DNA from 3 places in the Novosphingobium sp. 11B genome. Region 2 is predicted to be linked to each of the others. Evidence: riboswitches for the same ligand, from Rfam matches in the RefSeq annotation. Region 2 holds a riboswitch; each other region holds the start of a gene.
What was found. A riboswitch is a leader RNA that binds a small molecule or an ion and turns the genes downstream of it on or off. The one in region 2 is predicted to bind cobalamin.
Positions count from the first base shown of each region.

Region 1: it holds a riboswitch for cobalamin, as region 2 does, so the genes downstream of both, ACYPYD_RS25460 (HoxN/HupN/NixA family nickel/cobalt transporter) here and ACYPYD_RS04110 (TonB-dependent receptor domain-containing protein) in region 2, are expected to answer to the same signal.
Region 3: it holds a riboswitch for cobalamin, as region 2 does, so the genes downstream of both, cobW (cobalamin biosynthesis protein CobW) here and ACYPYD_RS04110 (TonB-dependent receptor domain-containing protein) in region 2, are expected to answer to the same signal.

Region 1 is NZ_BAAILP010000292.1:40,321-45,423, reverse strand. It holds gene ACYPYD_RS25465 (flagellin N-terminal helical domain-containing protein) at 83-907, shown strand; gene ACYPYD_RS25460 (HoxN/HupN/NixA family nickel/cobalt transporter) at 1,057-2,109, opposite strand; cobalamin riboswitch at 2,297-2,539, opposite strand; gene ACYPYD_RS25455 (hypothetical protein) at 2,620-2,829, opposite strand; gene ACYPYD_RS25450 (sigma-70 family RNA polymerase sigma factor) at 2,888-3,370, shown strand; gene ACYPYD_RS25445 (ribonucleotide-diphosphate reductase subunit beta) at 3,583-4,632, shown strand; gene ACYPYD_RS25440 (hypothetical protein) at 4,799-5,103, shown strand, end outside.
Region 2 is NZ_BAAILP010000047.1:8,590-12,559, forward strand. It holds gene ACYPYD_RS04110 (TonB-dependent receptor domain-containing protein) at 16-1,833, opposite strand; cobalamin riboswitch at 1,940-2,131, opposite strand; gene ACYPYD_RS04115 (cell wall hydrolase) at 2,420-3,598, shown strand; gene ACYPYD_RS04120 (hypothetical protein) at 3,749-3,970, shown strand, end outside.
Region 3 is NZ_BAAILP010000056.1:420-5,522, reverse strand. It holds gene fahA (fumarylacetoacetase) at 128-1,432, shown strand; cobalamin riboswitch at 1,472-1,713, shown strand; gene cobW (cobalamin biosynthesis protein CobW) at 1,899-2,948, shown strand; partial or broken gene cobN (cobaltochelatase subunit CobN) at 3,181-5,103, shown strand, end outside.

The DNA.
Region 1 (5,103 bases), on a different contig from region 2:
TCGCCCCCTGCCGGTTTAGGGGCTGGCGGCGCTGGAAACCCACCCGCCGGGACCAACGGGACACTTCACGGGAACACGCACAATGTTAGTCATCAACACCAACATCAGCGCGATCCGCGCCTCGAACGCATCGAATTCGGCCAACAAGGCCCTTGGTACCGCAATGGAGCGCCTGTCGACCGGCAAGCGCATCAACTCGGCCAAGGACGACGCGGCGGGCCTCGCCATCTCGACCTCGATGACCTCGCAGATCCGCGGCATGAGCCAAGGCATCCGCAACGCCAACGACGGCATCTCGCTGGCCCAGACCGCCGAAGGCACGCTGTCGGAAGTCGGCAACATGCTGCAGCGCGTGCGCGAACTGGCGATCCAGTCGGCCTCGGGCACTTACCAGACCTCGGACCGCGCGGCGATGCAGCAGGAAGTCTCGGCGCTGACCACGCAGATCAACGACAGCTTCACGCAGGCCAAGTTCAACGGCAACACGCTGATCTCGACCACCGCCGGCGCCGACCTCACCTTCAACATCCAGACCGGTTCGCAGGGCGGCCAGCAGGTCGGGCTGACCTCCAAGGCGATCGACGGCACCAAGGTTTCGGCGACCGCCCTCGACGTGACCGACGCCACGAAGGCGGCGACCACGCTTACCAACGTCGATGCCGCGCTGTCGGACGTCAACGCCACCCGCGCCTCGCTGGGTGCCGGCCAGAACCGCCTCGAATCGGCGATCAACAACCTGACCAACACCACCACCAACTTGTCCGACGCCCGCAGCCGTATCGAGGACGCCGACTACTCGGCCGAAACCACCGCGATGGCAAAGGCGCAGATCCTCTCGCAGGCGTCCACCGCGATGCTCGCACAGGCCAACCAGAGCCAGGAGAACATCCTCTCGCTGCTGTGCTGATAACGAACTGAAATATAGAACCTTTCTGTCCCGGAAGGTTCGGAAAGCCCGGTGATTCCCCATGACCGCCGGGCTTTCTTGCGTGGCAAAAGACCCACCCCCGGCCCCTCCCGCAAGCGGGTGGGGGGCGAGACTTGCTCGTTTACGCCCTAGTCGCAGCGGGGTGGGCTGGCCGCCGACCGCACTTCCACCGTGTCCAGACCGCCCCAGCGGTACACGGCCCAGCTCAGCAACCAGCACACCACGAACAGGCCGACGATCAGGAAGCCCAGCGTGTTGAATTGCTCCGAAAGCGAGGCCGCCCCGGACCACACGCCGCCCTCCAGCCCGAATTTCTCCGAGAGCAGCACGGCGGTCTGGATGGAGCCGATCACCAGCGCCACCATGGCCGAGATAGCGGTGATGACGATGTTGTAGTAGAGCTTGCGGATCGGCTTGACGAAGGCCCATTCGTAAGCCCCCAACATGATGACGCCGTCGGCGGTGTCGAGCAGGGCCATGCCCGCCGCGAACAGCACCGGGAACACCAGCACCGACCCCAGGGAAACGCCGTCCGCCGCATGCGCGCCCGAGAGGCCGAGGATGGCGACTTCGGTGGCGGTGTCGAAACCGAGGCCGAACAGGAAACCGAGCGGCGCCATGTGCCAGGCATGGCGCACCAGCCGGAACACGGGGCGCAGGATTCGCGCGATCAGCCCGCGCCCGGCGAGCAGCATGTCGAGGTCTTCCTCGGTGTACGTTCCGCCGCGCCGTACCTCGACGAAGCGTTGCCAGACCCCGCGCAGGATCGCGAGATTCATGATCGCGATCAGGAACAGGAAGCAGGCGGAAATGATCGTCGCGATCACCCCGCCCGAACGGCCGAATGCCTCGAAATCATCGAGAGTGCCTGCTGCCAGCGCGATGGTGGTCGCGGCGATCAGGACGATGGCGGAATGGCCGAGCGCAAACCAAAGGCCCACGGTGATCGGGCGCTGGCCTTCCTGCATCAACTTGCGAGTGACGTTGTCGATGGCGGCGATGTGGTCGGCGTCCACCGCGTGGCGCAGGCCGAGGCTCCAGGCGAGGAGGGCGGTGCCCAGCATCACCGGGCTGGCGTGGAACAGGCTGAACGCCCAGCCCCAGACGACCAGGTTGGCGGCGACGAGCAGAAAAAAGAGCACGGTTATCCGGCTCTTGAGAGAGGTTTTCGCGGGCGACATCGGCATTCTGATCCGTCTTCGCGTCGGCGACCTGACGGGGGCGTGCCGCGCACTCGGCGCGGTCGGCACGGGAGGCACCGGACGGACGCGGCGGCGCCCGACGTCCCTCGCGCCGATGCGGCCCCCGCCGCACGTTGCGTCGCTCAGACGGAAGTTACCGTGCCGCGGCCATCCCCTGGACCAAGGCAAGAGCGACCGGACGCAGGCAGGTCTCCTGGCTCGCGGGTCATCGCTTGATGCATGGCCTTCCCGTGGCCTCGCATGTCGCAGCGTCCGGCCCAGTGGCTGCCGGCGACCACCTTCGGGGCACCGGCCTATGCATCGCGCTCGCCACTTACAGTTGCAGGGACAGCCCCGGATTCGGATGAGAACATCCTCACCGCGTTCCCTTTTAAGCCCCTTGCGGGGCACCGGCGCGATCTTTCGCCGAAATGCTCAAGGTGAACGCTTCGGCGCGGCCTTCCTAATCGCGCGCCTGCTCCGCCGCAAGAGGGGGCTATTCGGCGATGTTCATCGCGTATGTGCGCCGGGCGAAGCGCCAGCGGCCGTCGTGGCGAACAGGTCGTCCCAGGTGCGCGAGAGGGCTTCGTGGTCCGCCGCTTCCTGCCGATGGTCAAGTGGCAGGCTTGGCACGTTCACGGCACCGGGCGTCCGGGGATCGAACTGGAGGATCTGGTGGAGGTCGGCCTCGTCGCGCTCACCGAATGCGCGCAGAAACACGATCTGCCGACCGAGGACGGCTTCGCCGCCTATGCCAAGATGCGGGTGCGGGGGGGCGATGGTCGATCTTGTGCGCCGCAACGTGCAGGGCACGCGCGGCACGTCCGAGCGCCGCCGCATGCTGGCGCACAAGGAGACGCAGCTTCGGGGCTGGCTCGGCCGCGATCCCCGGCCTGACGAACTGGCGCAGGCGATGGGCATGGGCGAGGGTGAGTTGGTCTCGCTGCAGGATGCTGCCCGCCCGATGCGTTTCGAGCCGATCGATGAGGTCTATTCCGACCAGTGGATGACTTTCGCGACGGAAACGCCTGACAGCTTCGCGATGCTGGTCGACGCCGAGATGCGCGGCGCGGTCATCGCGGCGATCACCGACCTGCCGGACCGGCTCAAGCTGATCGTGCAGCTCTACTTCGTGGAGGAACTGAACCTCGCCGAGATCGCCGAGGTCTTGCAAGTTTCGATCCCGCGCGTGCATCAGCTGAAAGCGCAGGCGATCGACAAGCCGCGAGAGAGCCTGAAAGGCGTCGCCGAAGTCCTCTGACCGGCACAATCCGGGGATTCATGCGAGGGCGGCGAAATTAATCACACCCACAACCCCTTGGGGCTACACTTTTTCCTTGCCCCCACATATTCCTGTGGGAAGATGATTCACGCACTCGATTTGCGCGCGATCTTGCCTATCTCTGGCCTTTCCGCCCAAGCGTGAAAGCGTTGTGGGCGAACGCAATTTCAGACGATCCACCGGAGCCGCCCATGTCCCTTCTCGAAGCCCGCAAGACCTACAAGCCCTTCGAATATCCCTGGGCTTACGACTACTGGAAGATCCAGCAGCAGGTCCACTGGCTGCCCGAGGAAGTGCCTCTGGGCGAGGACTGCCGCGACTGGGTGCAGAACATCTCGGATCATGAGCGCAACCTGCTCACCCAGATCTTCCGCTTCTTCACGCAGGCCGACGTGGAAGTGCAGGACTGCTACCATGAGAAGTACGCGCGCGTCTTCAAGCCGACCGAGATCAAGATGATGCTCACCGCCTTCTCCAACATGGAGACGGTGCACATCGCGGCCTATTCGCACCTGCTCGACACCATCGGCATGCCCGAGAGCGAGTACGGCGCGTTCCTTGAGTACTCGGAACTCAAGGACAAGCACGACTACCTGCAGAAATTCGGCGTCGACAACGACGAGGACATCGCCCGCACACTGGCGATGTTCGGCGGCTTCACCGAGGGCGTGCAGCTGTTCGCCAGCTTCGCGATGCTGATGAACTTCCCGCGCTTCAACAAGATGAAGGGCATGGGCCAGATCGTCTCGTGGTCGGTGCGTGACGAATCGCTGCACTGCGAAGGCATCATCAAGCTATTCCACGCCTTCTGCGAAGAGCGTGGCTGCCTCACCAAGGCGGTGAAGGACGATATCGCCGATCAGTGCCAGACCACGATCCGTCTCGAGGACAACTTCATCGACCTGGCGTTCGAGCTGGGCCCGGTGCCGGGCATGACGCCCAAGGATATCAAGAAGTACATCCGCTACATCGCCGACTGGCGCCTTGGCCAGCTGGGCATGAAGCCGATCTACCTGATCGAGGATCACCCGCTGCCCTGGTTGCAGCCGCTGCTCAACGGCGTCGAGCACGCCAACTTCTTCGAGACCCGTTCGACGGAATATTCGAAGGGCGCCACCCGCGGCGACTGGAACACCGTGTGGGCCAACTTCGACTCGCGCAAGAAGGTGCGCGCGAACGACGAGCCGCTGGTGGACGATGGTTCTGAGCCCGGCCTGTTCGGCGAAGTGGCGGCGGAGTAAGTCGTATCGGATCGGGAATGGGGGCAATTTTTCCTCCATTCCCGCCAGATTGGGGCTCATTCCTCGTATTTCGCCGGATGTTTCCGGCCTCCCGCAGCGGGTAGCTCTTGGCAACCGGCTTGCTTCATGCGCATTTCTCCTGAGAATTCTGTCCGGAGGAACGGTCTTGCCCCGTACTATGCTGCTGCTGAGCGCGCTTGCGCTCGCTCCTGCAATCACCGCCCCGCCGGCGCTCGCCCAGACGTCGGCTCCCGTCTCCGCCGACAGCAAGGCGGGCAAGCGCGCCCTGCTTGACGAGAACGCGGTCACCGTGCGCAATGTGTCCCGCGAAGAACTCGTCCACGGACTTCCGCTCGTCGATGACGACGGCTTCGCCATCGGCACCGTTGAACGCCTCGCCGGTAACGAAGTGGTCGTCTCGGACGGGACGGCCGAGTACCGTGTGCCGTTCACGCAAGTCTATGCCTTCAG
Region 2 (3,970 bases):
GAACCGCCCTTTCGCTCACATCTTCACGCGGATGCCGGCATAGGCCGAGCGCCCCGGCGTGCCGTACGTGCGCACCACTTCGTAATGCTCGTCGAACAGGTTCTCGACGCGGCCATAGACCTCGACATTGTGCGTCACCGCGAAGGCGCCGCGCAGGCCCACGACTACGTTGCCGCCGACGTACTGCGCGTTCGCGGTATCGTCGTAGCGCCCGCCGCCGACGCGCAGGTCCGCGCCCAGCTTCAGACCGACCGCCCACGCCTTGTCGATGCTGGCGTAGAGATTGCTCTTCGGACGACGCGCCAGCTGCGCGCCGGTGTCCTCGTTGACGGCGTCGAGGTAGGTATAGGCGAGGTTCACGTCGAAGCCCTGCCAGTCGGTCACCTGCATCCCCAGTTCCACACCCTGCGCCCGCGACCGGCCGACATTGTAGTAATTGAAGTTCGCGAGGTCGTAGTCGATCAGGTTCTTCGTCTTGCGATCGAAGTACGTCACCGTGAAGCGGCCGGTCCCTTCGGCAAAAGGCTGCTCCAGCCCCACGTCCCAGCTCTTCGACGTCTCGGGATCGAGCGCGCGGAAGCCCGCGTTGGTGTAGAGCTGGTAGAGCGACGGCGCCTTGAAACCCTCGCCGTAGCTGGCCCGCAGGACCGGGGCGCTGTCGCCGCCGCCGATCACCCAGGCGCCGTTGGCGGCGTAGGTCGTGCGGTCGCCGAAGTCCGAGTTGTCGTCGTAGCGCAGGCCGCCGTTCAGCGTCAGGCCGGCGAACGGGCGCAGCGTCAGGTTCCCGAACAGGCTGTCGATGGTGGTCGAATCCTTCGAGCCGTAATTGTCGTCGAACTTCTGCTTCTCGGTCTCGCCGCCGACCAGCACGCTCGCCTGCTCGATGGGCGCGAAGCTGACCTGGCCTTCGAAGCGCTCGGTGCGGCCGTTGGTGGTGTAGGGGCCGAAGACGGCGTCGTCGGAAATGCGGCGCGTGTCGTTGATGCCATAGCCGACGCGCGCGTTCAGCCTTCCGTCGAGGCCCGCATAGCGCAGGTTCGCATAGCCCAGCGTATCGCGCTTCATGCCGACGTTGAGGGCATCGGCACCGGTGTTGTCGTAGTCGTAGTTCGCCTTGGTGTAGAACCCGCCCGCATCGGCCGAGAGGCCCGGCGCGAACTCGATCGAGGCGCGGGCATTGGCGCTCTTGCTCTCGAAGCCGTCCTTCTCGGTGGCGCCGCGGCGCTCGTTGAAGGCCGAGAAGCCGTCGCCCTTGAGCCAGTTGCCGCCCAGCGTCAGGCCGACCGGGCCGACGAGACCCGCCGCCGAGACACTCGCCTGCTTGCGGTCGCGCCAGCCATACTCGGCCTGGCCGCGCGCGGTCCACTGTTCGGTCGGGCGGGCGGTGATGAAGTTGATGACGCCGCCCACCGCGCGGCTGCCCCACAGCACGCCCGAGGAACCGCGCACGACCTCGACACGGTCGAACTGGCCGATCGGCAGCGCGCCGAAGTCGAAGCCGCCGCCGACGTCGCCGGGATCGTTGATGCGCACACCGTCGATCAGCACCAGCGACTGCGCGTTCTCGGCGCCGCGCACGAAGACGCTCGCGGGCTGGCCGAAACCGCCCGACTGCACGGTCGAGATGCCGGGGATGCGGGCAAGCACGTCAGTGGCGGTGGTCGCTTGCGTGCGCTCGATCTGGTCGCGGGTGACGACGCTGACGGACTGGCCGACCTGGGTGATCGGAGTAGGCTCGCGCGTGGCGGTGACGACGAGGATATCGTCGCCGTCATCCGCCATCGCGGGGGTGCTCACGGCAAGCGCGGTGCCGAGCAGAAACAGATACTTCATATGTCCTCCGAACCTTTGAACGTGCTTGTGCCGTTCACGGCGGAGGCATGCGCGCCTTCCTCATGGCGCGTCACACTCGCTGCATCCGGAAGAACCCCGTCCGGCTGCGGAACGACCGTCTCGGGCAGGTCTCCTGGCTCCCGGATCGTCAGTCGCGCCATCCGCCTTCCCGGCCCTCATACGGGCCAGTGGCATGGTGGAGGCGGCCTCCCCGGTCACAGTTGCGGGGGCAGCGCCGGTATTCGCACCCGGCTTCCCTCTTAGGCCCTTGCGGGCAACCCATGACGTAACCGCGCGGATAGTGCGGCATACAGGGGTTGGCAAGCATTCGTCGTCCCGGACTCAATCCGGGACCGGTGGCTGTCTTTAGACGCGAGCCATGGGCAAGGCGCCACGCCGCAAGGGTGCGCCGTTCACGGCCAGCGGTCCCGGATCAAGTCCAGGACGACGGGATGCAGCCAAATCTTAAGCCCTTAAGCGTACAGAGCGTGGCTGTACCGCAACGGGACGGCCCGGAATGCCCGGATGCGCGCGCACCAGGCACAGGCTAGGCCGGTGCTGCCGAATTGCGGCCGAAAGGAACCGAGTGAGCCCTGCCCCTTCCATTCCCGGACCAGACGCCGCCCCGGCGCCGGTGATGGATTCGCAAGGCGCTCCGTTCGAACGCCCGCGCGATTTCGTCGGCCGCTATCCGCGCCGCGCCCGCGGTGTCGGCCACCGCCCGGTCGTCCTGCGCCGCCGCTGGACTTTCGCCGTGACCGCGCTCGCCGCCGTCGCCCTTCCCGCCTTCGCCGCGCCGGAAGGCTGGGACAGCTTCGCCATCGCCGACGCCGCCTCGCAAGGCGCCGAAGCACTGCCCATGCCGTTCGAGCAGGCAGGCGCCAGCTTCCCCGGTTCGGCCTTCTATTACCTCGAAGCCGAGAAGGCCCCGCTTCAGGTCGGCGAAGGCATCCGCTCCGACGCCGACGACAGCGTCTCCGGCCCGCTGGCTACCGCGCGGCCGATCTACATCGACAACTCCGGCGTCGACCGCACCCGCGCGCTGCAGTGCATGACTGCCGCGATCTACTACGAAGCCGCGAGCGAGCCCGACGCGGGCCAGCGCGCGGTGGCGCAGGTCGTGCTCAACCGCATGGCCCACCCTGCCTATCCCAAGACCGTCTGCGGCGTCGTCTACGAGGGGTCGGAACGTTCGACAGGCTGCCAGTTCTCGTTCACCTGCGACGGCTCGCTCGCCCGCCGCCCGCAGCGCATGTTCTGGGACCGCGCCGAAAACGTCGCGCGCCAGGCGCTGGCAGGCTACGTCTATACACCCGTCGGTCTCGCCACGCATTATCATACCGTCCAGGTGAACCCCTACTGGGCGCCGAGCCTGCAGTACCTTTCCACCATCGGCGCGCACCGCTTCTACGCGCTGCGCGGCGCGGCGGGCAGCGCGGCGACGTTCCGCTTCGCCTACCTCGGCGGCGAGCCGATGGCCGCTCCGCACCGCCATGACGACAGCGCAGATGCCGCCGCTGCAGCAGCGGCGCTCGACCCGCTCGCCGTCCAGCGCGCATTCGGCACGGCCCAGCCCGCGAAGGCAGAGCCGGTCGCGCAGGCAACCAGCCCGACCATGCCCATCCAGCCCAGCCCCGCCTACTCCAGCGAAGTGCAGCAGCGCGGCGGGGAATCGCTCTATACCGCCCGGAATCTGCCGGGTTCGCAGGGCATCAAGCCCGAGTACGCAAACTCCGGCCGCTGGATCACCCAGCCCGCAAATTGAAGACAATCGATTGCAGCGGAGGCACCCGGGGAATGTCCCTAGGTGGTATCGTCAAGACTTGAGAAACCACGTCCCTGCATGATGGGTTCATCGCTGCCAGGGTAGAGGGTTGATCCGTCGACACCCACCAAGAAGAGAGACTATCCGCCCATGACCATCCGCTTCGCCGCCGCCATGAACGGGACGATGCCGGCCATTGCCGGAGTGCTCTGCACCGGCGCGCCGCTGGGCGCGGTCAACGACAACGGCCCCCTTCTCCCGCGCCCTAGCCTGCGCTCCATCGAGAGCAAGCCTGCCGCCGAGATCGACGCCGGCATTGCCGAAGCCCTCATGCATTTCGCACGCCACGGCCTCTCCGCCGCCGAACAGGCC
Region 3 (5,103 bases), on a different contig from region 2:
TTGATCCGGGACCGCTGGCGGTCTTTAGATGCGACCTTGCTGGTCTGCGCTCATCGAAAGGTGGACTGTTCAAGGCCAGCGGTCCCGGATCAAGTCCGGGACAACGAGAGAATATGGAGAGCGACCTGTGAACTGGTGGACCATCGACGAAACCCATGACCCCGCTCGCAAAAGCTGGGTCGACAGCGCCGACGGCCACCGCGACTTCCCGGTCCAGAACCTGCCCTTCGGTGTGTTCTCAACCTCAGAAGAGACACCGACGCGGATCGGCGTGGCAATCGGCAACCAGGTCCTGGACATCCGGGCACTGGCCGCAGCAGGCCTCGTCCCCGCAAACCTCGCCGAAATCTGCAGCAATGCGGACATGGCCCGCCTGCTGGCCATTCCCGCGCAAGACCGCCGCGCCCTGCGCCATGCCCTCTCCGACCTGCTCTGCGACGAAGCCAGGCGGCCGGTCATCGAGCCCATGCTGCACCCGGTCGAAGCCTGCATGCTGCACCTGCCGACGCGCATCGGCGACTACACCGACTTCTATGTCGGTATCCATCACGCCAACAACATCGGCCGCCAGTTCCGCCCGGACAACCCGCTGCTGCCCAACTACAAGCACGTGCCGATCGGCTATCACGGCCGCGCGTCCTCGATCCGTCCCTCGGGTGTTCCGGTCGTGCGCCCCACCGGCCAGCGCAAACCGCCCGAGGCCGATGCGCCGATCTTCGCGCCGACTGCAAGGCTCGACTACGAACTGGAAATGGGCGTCTGGATCGGCCGCGGCAACGACCTCGGCGAGCCTGTTCCGATCACCGATGCTGCGCAGCATATCGCCGGTTTTTGCCTGCTCAACGACTGGTCCGCGCGCGATGTGCAGGGGTGGGAATACCAGCCGCTCGGCCCGTTCCTGTCGAAGAACTTCCACTCGACGATTTCGCCATGGGTCGTCACGCCCGAAGCCCTCGCGCCCTTCCGCGCGGCCCAGCCGCCCCGACCGGAAGGCGACCCGCAGCCCCTGCCCTATCTGTCTGACGCGGATGATCAGGCCCACGGCGCGCTGGGCGTCATGCTGCAGGTCCACCTGACCACGCAGGCCATGCGCAAGGCCGGGCTTCCGCCCCATCGCCTCAGCCACGGCCCGGCGACCAACATGTACTGGACGGTGAACCAGATGGTCGCGCACCATGCATCCAACGGCTGCAACCTGACGCCCGGCGACCTGCTCGGCACCGGCACGATTTCCGCTCCCGAGCGAGAGGGTTTCGGCAGCCTCATGGAATTGTCGCAGGGCGACAAGTCGCCCCTCACCTTGGCCAGTGGCGAGACCCGCACGTTCCTGGAGGACGGCGACGAAATCTCCATCACCGCCACCGCCGCCGCTGACGGCTTCGTTTCCATCGGTTTCGGAGAATGCCGCGCCCGCATCCTTCCGGCACGCTGAAACCAACACTTGCGCCCACCCCTGCCTCCCGGTATCCGCCGGGAACAAGATCGCGCCGGTGCCCCGCAAGGGGCTTAAAAGGGAAGGCGGTGGGAACGGTTCGCCGTTCGAATCCGCAGCTGTCCCTGCAACTGTAAGCGGCGAGCGCGATGCACATCGCCTGTCCCCAGCGGGACGGGCAGCCACTGAGGCCGGACGCTGCGACATGCGAGGCTTCGGGAAGGCCGTGCATCAAGCTGTGACCCGCGAGCCAGGAGACCTGCCGGCGTCTGGTCGCTCTTGCCTTGGTCCAGGGGATGGCCGCGGCACGGTTCACCGTCTGAGCGACGACACGCATGCGGCCCGGGGCCGCGGCGGAGCAGGTCGCCGGGCGTCTTCGCGCCTGTCCGTCGCCCCTGCCCCGCGCCGGCGCGAAAGCGCCGGTACGCCCCGCCGCGAGAAGTCGCCGGCGCGGGAGTTGAGAGCCTTGAGCAAAGTACCCACCACCGTCATCACCGGCTTCCTCGGCGCCGGCAAGACCACGCTGATCCGCCACCTTCTGCAGAACGCAAAGGGCCGCCGCCTCGCCCTCGTCATCAACGAGTTCGGCGACGTCGGCGTCGACAGCGAACTGGTCAAGGGCTGCAACGACGAAGCCTGCCCCGAGGACGACATCCTCGAACTCGCCAACGGCTGCATCTGCTGCACCGTGGCCGACGACTTCCTGCCGACGATGCAGAAGCTGCTGGATCGCGAGACGCCGCCCGACCACATCATCATCGAAACCTCCGGCCTCGCGCTGCCCAAGCCACTGGTCAAGGCCTTCCAGTGGCCTGACATCCGCACCCGCGCGACGGTGGACGGCGTGATCGCCCTGATCGACGCCGATGCCGTCGCCGCCGGTCGCTTCGCCACGGACGAGGAAGCCCTCGCCGCCGCCCGCGCCGCCGATCCCAACCTCGACCACGACAGCCCGCTCGAGGAACTGTTCGAGGAACAGCTGGGCTGCGCCGACATGGTGGTGCTCAACAAGACCGACCTCGTTGATGCGGACGTGCTGGCCGAAGTCGAGAAGACCGTCGCCGCCGAGACGCGCCCCGGCGTCAAGATCGTGCGCGCGGACCACGGCGCGGTGGATATCGCCGCGCTGCTCGGCATCGTCGCGGCGGCCGAGGACGACCTCGACAGCCGCAAGTCGCACATCGACGGCCTGGCCGACGATCACGACCATGACGACTTCGACACCTTCATCCTGAACGGCGGCGAAGTGGCCGATCTCGACGCGCTGCTGGTAGGCCTGAAGGAACAGATCGCCGCGCACGACGTGCTGCGCGTGAAGGGCATGGTCGCGCTGGCGGGCAAGCCCAGCCGCCTCGTCCTGCAGGGCGTCGGCCCGCGCATCCAGCACTTCTTCGACCGCGCGTGGAAGCTCGAAGAACCGCGCCGCACGCAGCTGGTGGTTATCGGCCAGAAGGGGCTGGACCGCGCGGCCATCGAAGCCGCGCTGGCGGGTGTGCTAGGTTCGGTCCCGGCGTAAGCACAACCATGTACCCCAACCTTCGTCATTGCGAGCGTAGCGCGGCAATCCAGAGCCGCGCAAACCGCCCTGGATTGCTTCGCTGCGCTCGCAATGACGAGCGGTGGGGAGGCGAACCGGCGTTGAACGAAGATCTGCGGCTTCCCCCCCTCCTCCGTCATTGCGAACCCGCGCAGCGGGTGAAGCAATCCAGGGCGGTTCGCACTGCCGTCAGCCCGGCGAGCGCCGCCTGATGCACCTGCTTTCCGCCACCCCGGGCACGATCTCCAACGGCGAGGAGGCGATCGACCTCGACCAGCCGCCGGGCGACGTCGTCATCCTGACGGTGGCGGACAGCGAACTCGCCTGCTTCGCCAAAGCGGCGGCAGGGCTGCCGGAGGGCGCGCCGAGCGTCCGCCTCGCCAACCTGCTGCAGTTGCGGCACCCGTATTCGGTCGACCTTTACGTCGAGAAGGTGATCGCCCACGCAAAATTCGTCTGCGTGGTGCTGCTCGGCGGCAAGAGCTACTGGCCCTACGGCATCGACGAAATCGCGCTGATCGCCCGCGAGAAGGGCATCGCCTTCGCCGCCATCGCCGACGGGCGTGAGGATGATCCGACGCTGACGGTCGCCTCCACCCTCCCCGCCGAGACGGTCGAGCACCTCCGCGACTACCTGCGGCAGGGCGGCAGCGCCAATGCCCTGTCGTTCCTGCGCACCGCCGCAAGGCTGATCGGCGCGGACTGCGGCCAGCCGGACGATCCGGTGCCGGTGGCCGACGCCGGGCTCTACCTGCAAGGCGTGGATCGGCCGAGCTTGGCCGACTTGCGCGCATCATGGCGCCCCGACGCCCCTGTCGTGCTGCTGGTATTCTACCGCGCGCTGATGATCGCGGGCACGCTCGACGCCGTGGACGCGATGGTCGCCGCATTGCAAATGCGCGGGTTCAACGTCGCCGCCGTCCATGTCCGCGCGCTGCGAGAGCCTTTCGCCATCGACTGGCTCGGCGGCCTGATGGCCGAGATCGCGCCCGACGTGATCGTCAATGCCACCAGCTTCGCCTCCTCGTCCTCGGGCGAGCCGCGCGTCGGCGGGGTTCTCGAACGCGCCGACTGCCCGATCCTGCAGGTCGCTTTCGCGGGTGTCGAGGAAGCGGACTGGCAGGCCGCCGCACGCGGCCTCGGCCCGCGCGATCTGGCGATGAACGTGGCGCTTCCCGAACTCGACGGCCGCCTGTTCACCCGCGCCGTCGCCTTCAAGGCCGCCGAACGCTTCGACGAAGTGACGAAGTGCGGCATCGTCGTCCCCCGCGTCGCGCCCGATCGCGTGGCCTTCGTAGCAGACCTCGCCGCCAACTGGGCGAGCCTGCGCCGTACCGTGCCCGCGCAGCGCAAGGTGGCGCTGGTGCTCGCCAACTATCCCAACCGCGACGGGCGGATCGGCAATGGCGTCGGCCTCGACACGCCCGCCAGCGCGGCCTCGATCCTCTCCAGCCTTCGTGCCGCCGGATACGATACCGGCGGCGCGCCCGAGGACGGGCAGGCGCTGATGCGGCTGATGACCGGCGGGGTGACCAACGACCTCACATCACTGGATCGACCCGGCGAGATTTCGCTGCCGCTGGCCGACTACGAAGCCGCCTTCGCCGGAGTGCCCGAAAGCGCACGCAAGAAGATGCTGGAGCGCTGGGGTGCGCCCTCTGCCGATCCCTTCGTGAAGGACGGCGCGTTCCGGCTGGCAGTCCACCGCTTCGGCAATGTCTGCGTCGCCGTGCAACCGGCGCGGGGGTACAACATCGACGCCAAGGAAACCTACCACGACCCGGCGCTGCCGCCGCCGCACGCCTACCTCGCCTTCCACGTCTGGCTGGGGCGGCGGTTCGGCGCGCAAGCGCTGGTGCATGTGGGCAAGCACGGCAATCTCGAATGGCTGCCCGGCAAGGCGATCTCGCTCTCTGCGACATGCTTCCCCGAGATCTGCGCCGGGCCGCTGCCGCAGCTCTACCCCTTCATCGTCAACGACCCCGGCGAGGGCACGCAGGCCAAGCGCCGCATCGGTGCAGTCATCATCGATCACCTGACGCCGCCGCTGACGCGCGCGGAAAGCTACGGGCCGCTCAAGCACCTCGAGGCGCTGGTGGACGAATACTACCTCGCCGCCGGGATGGACCCGCGC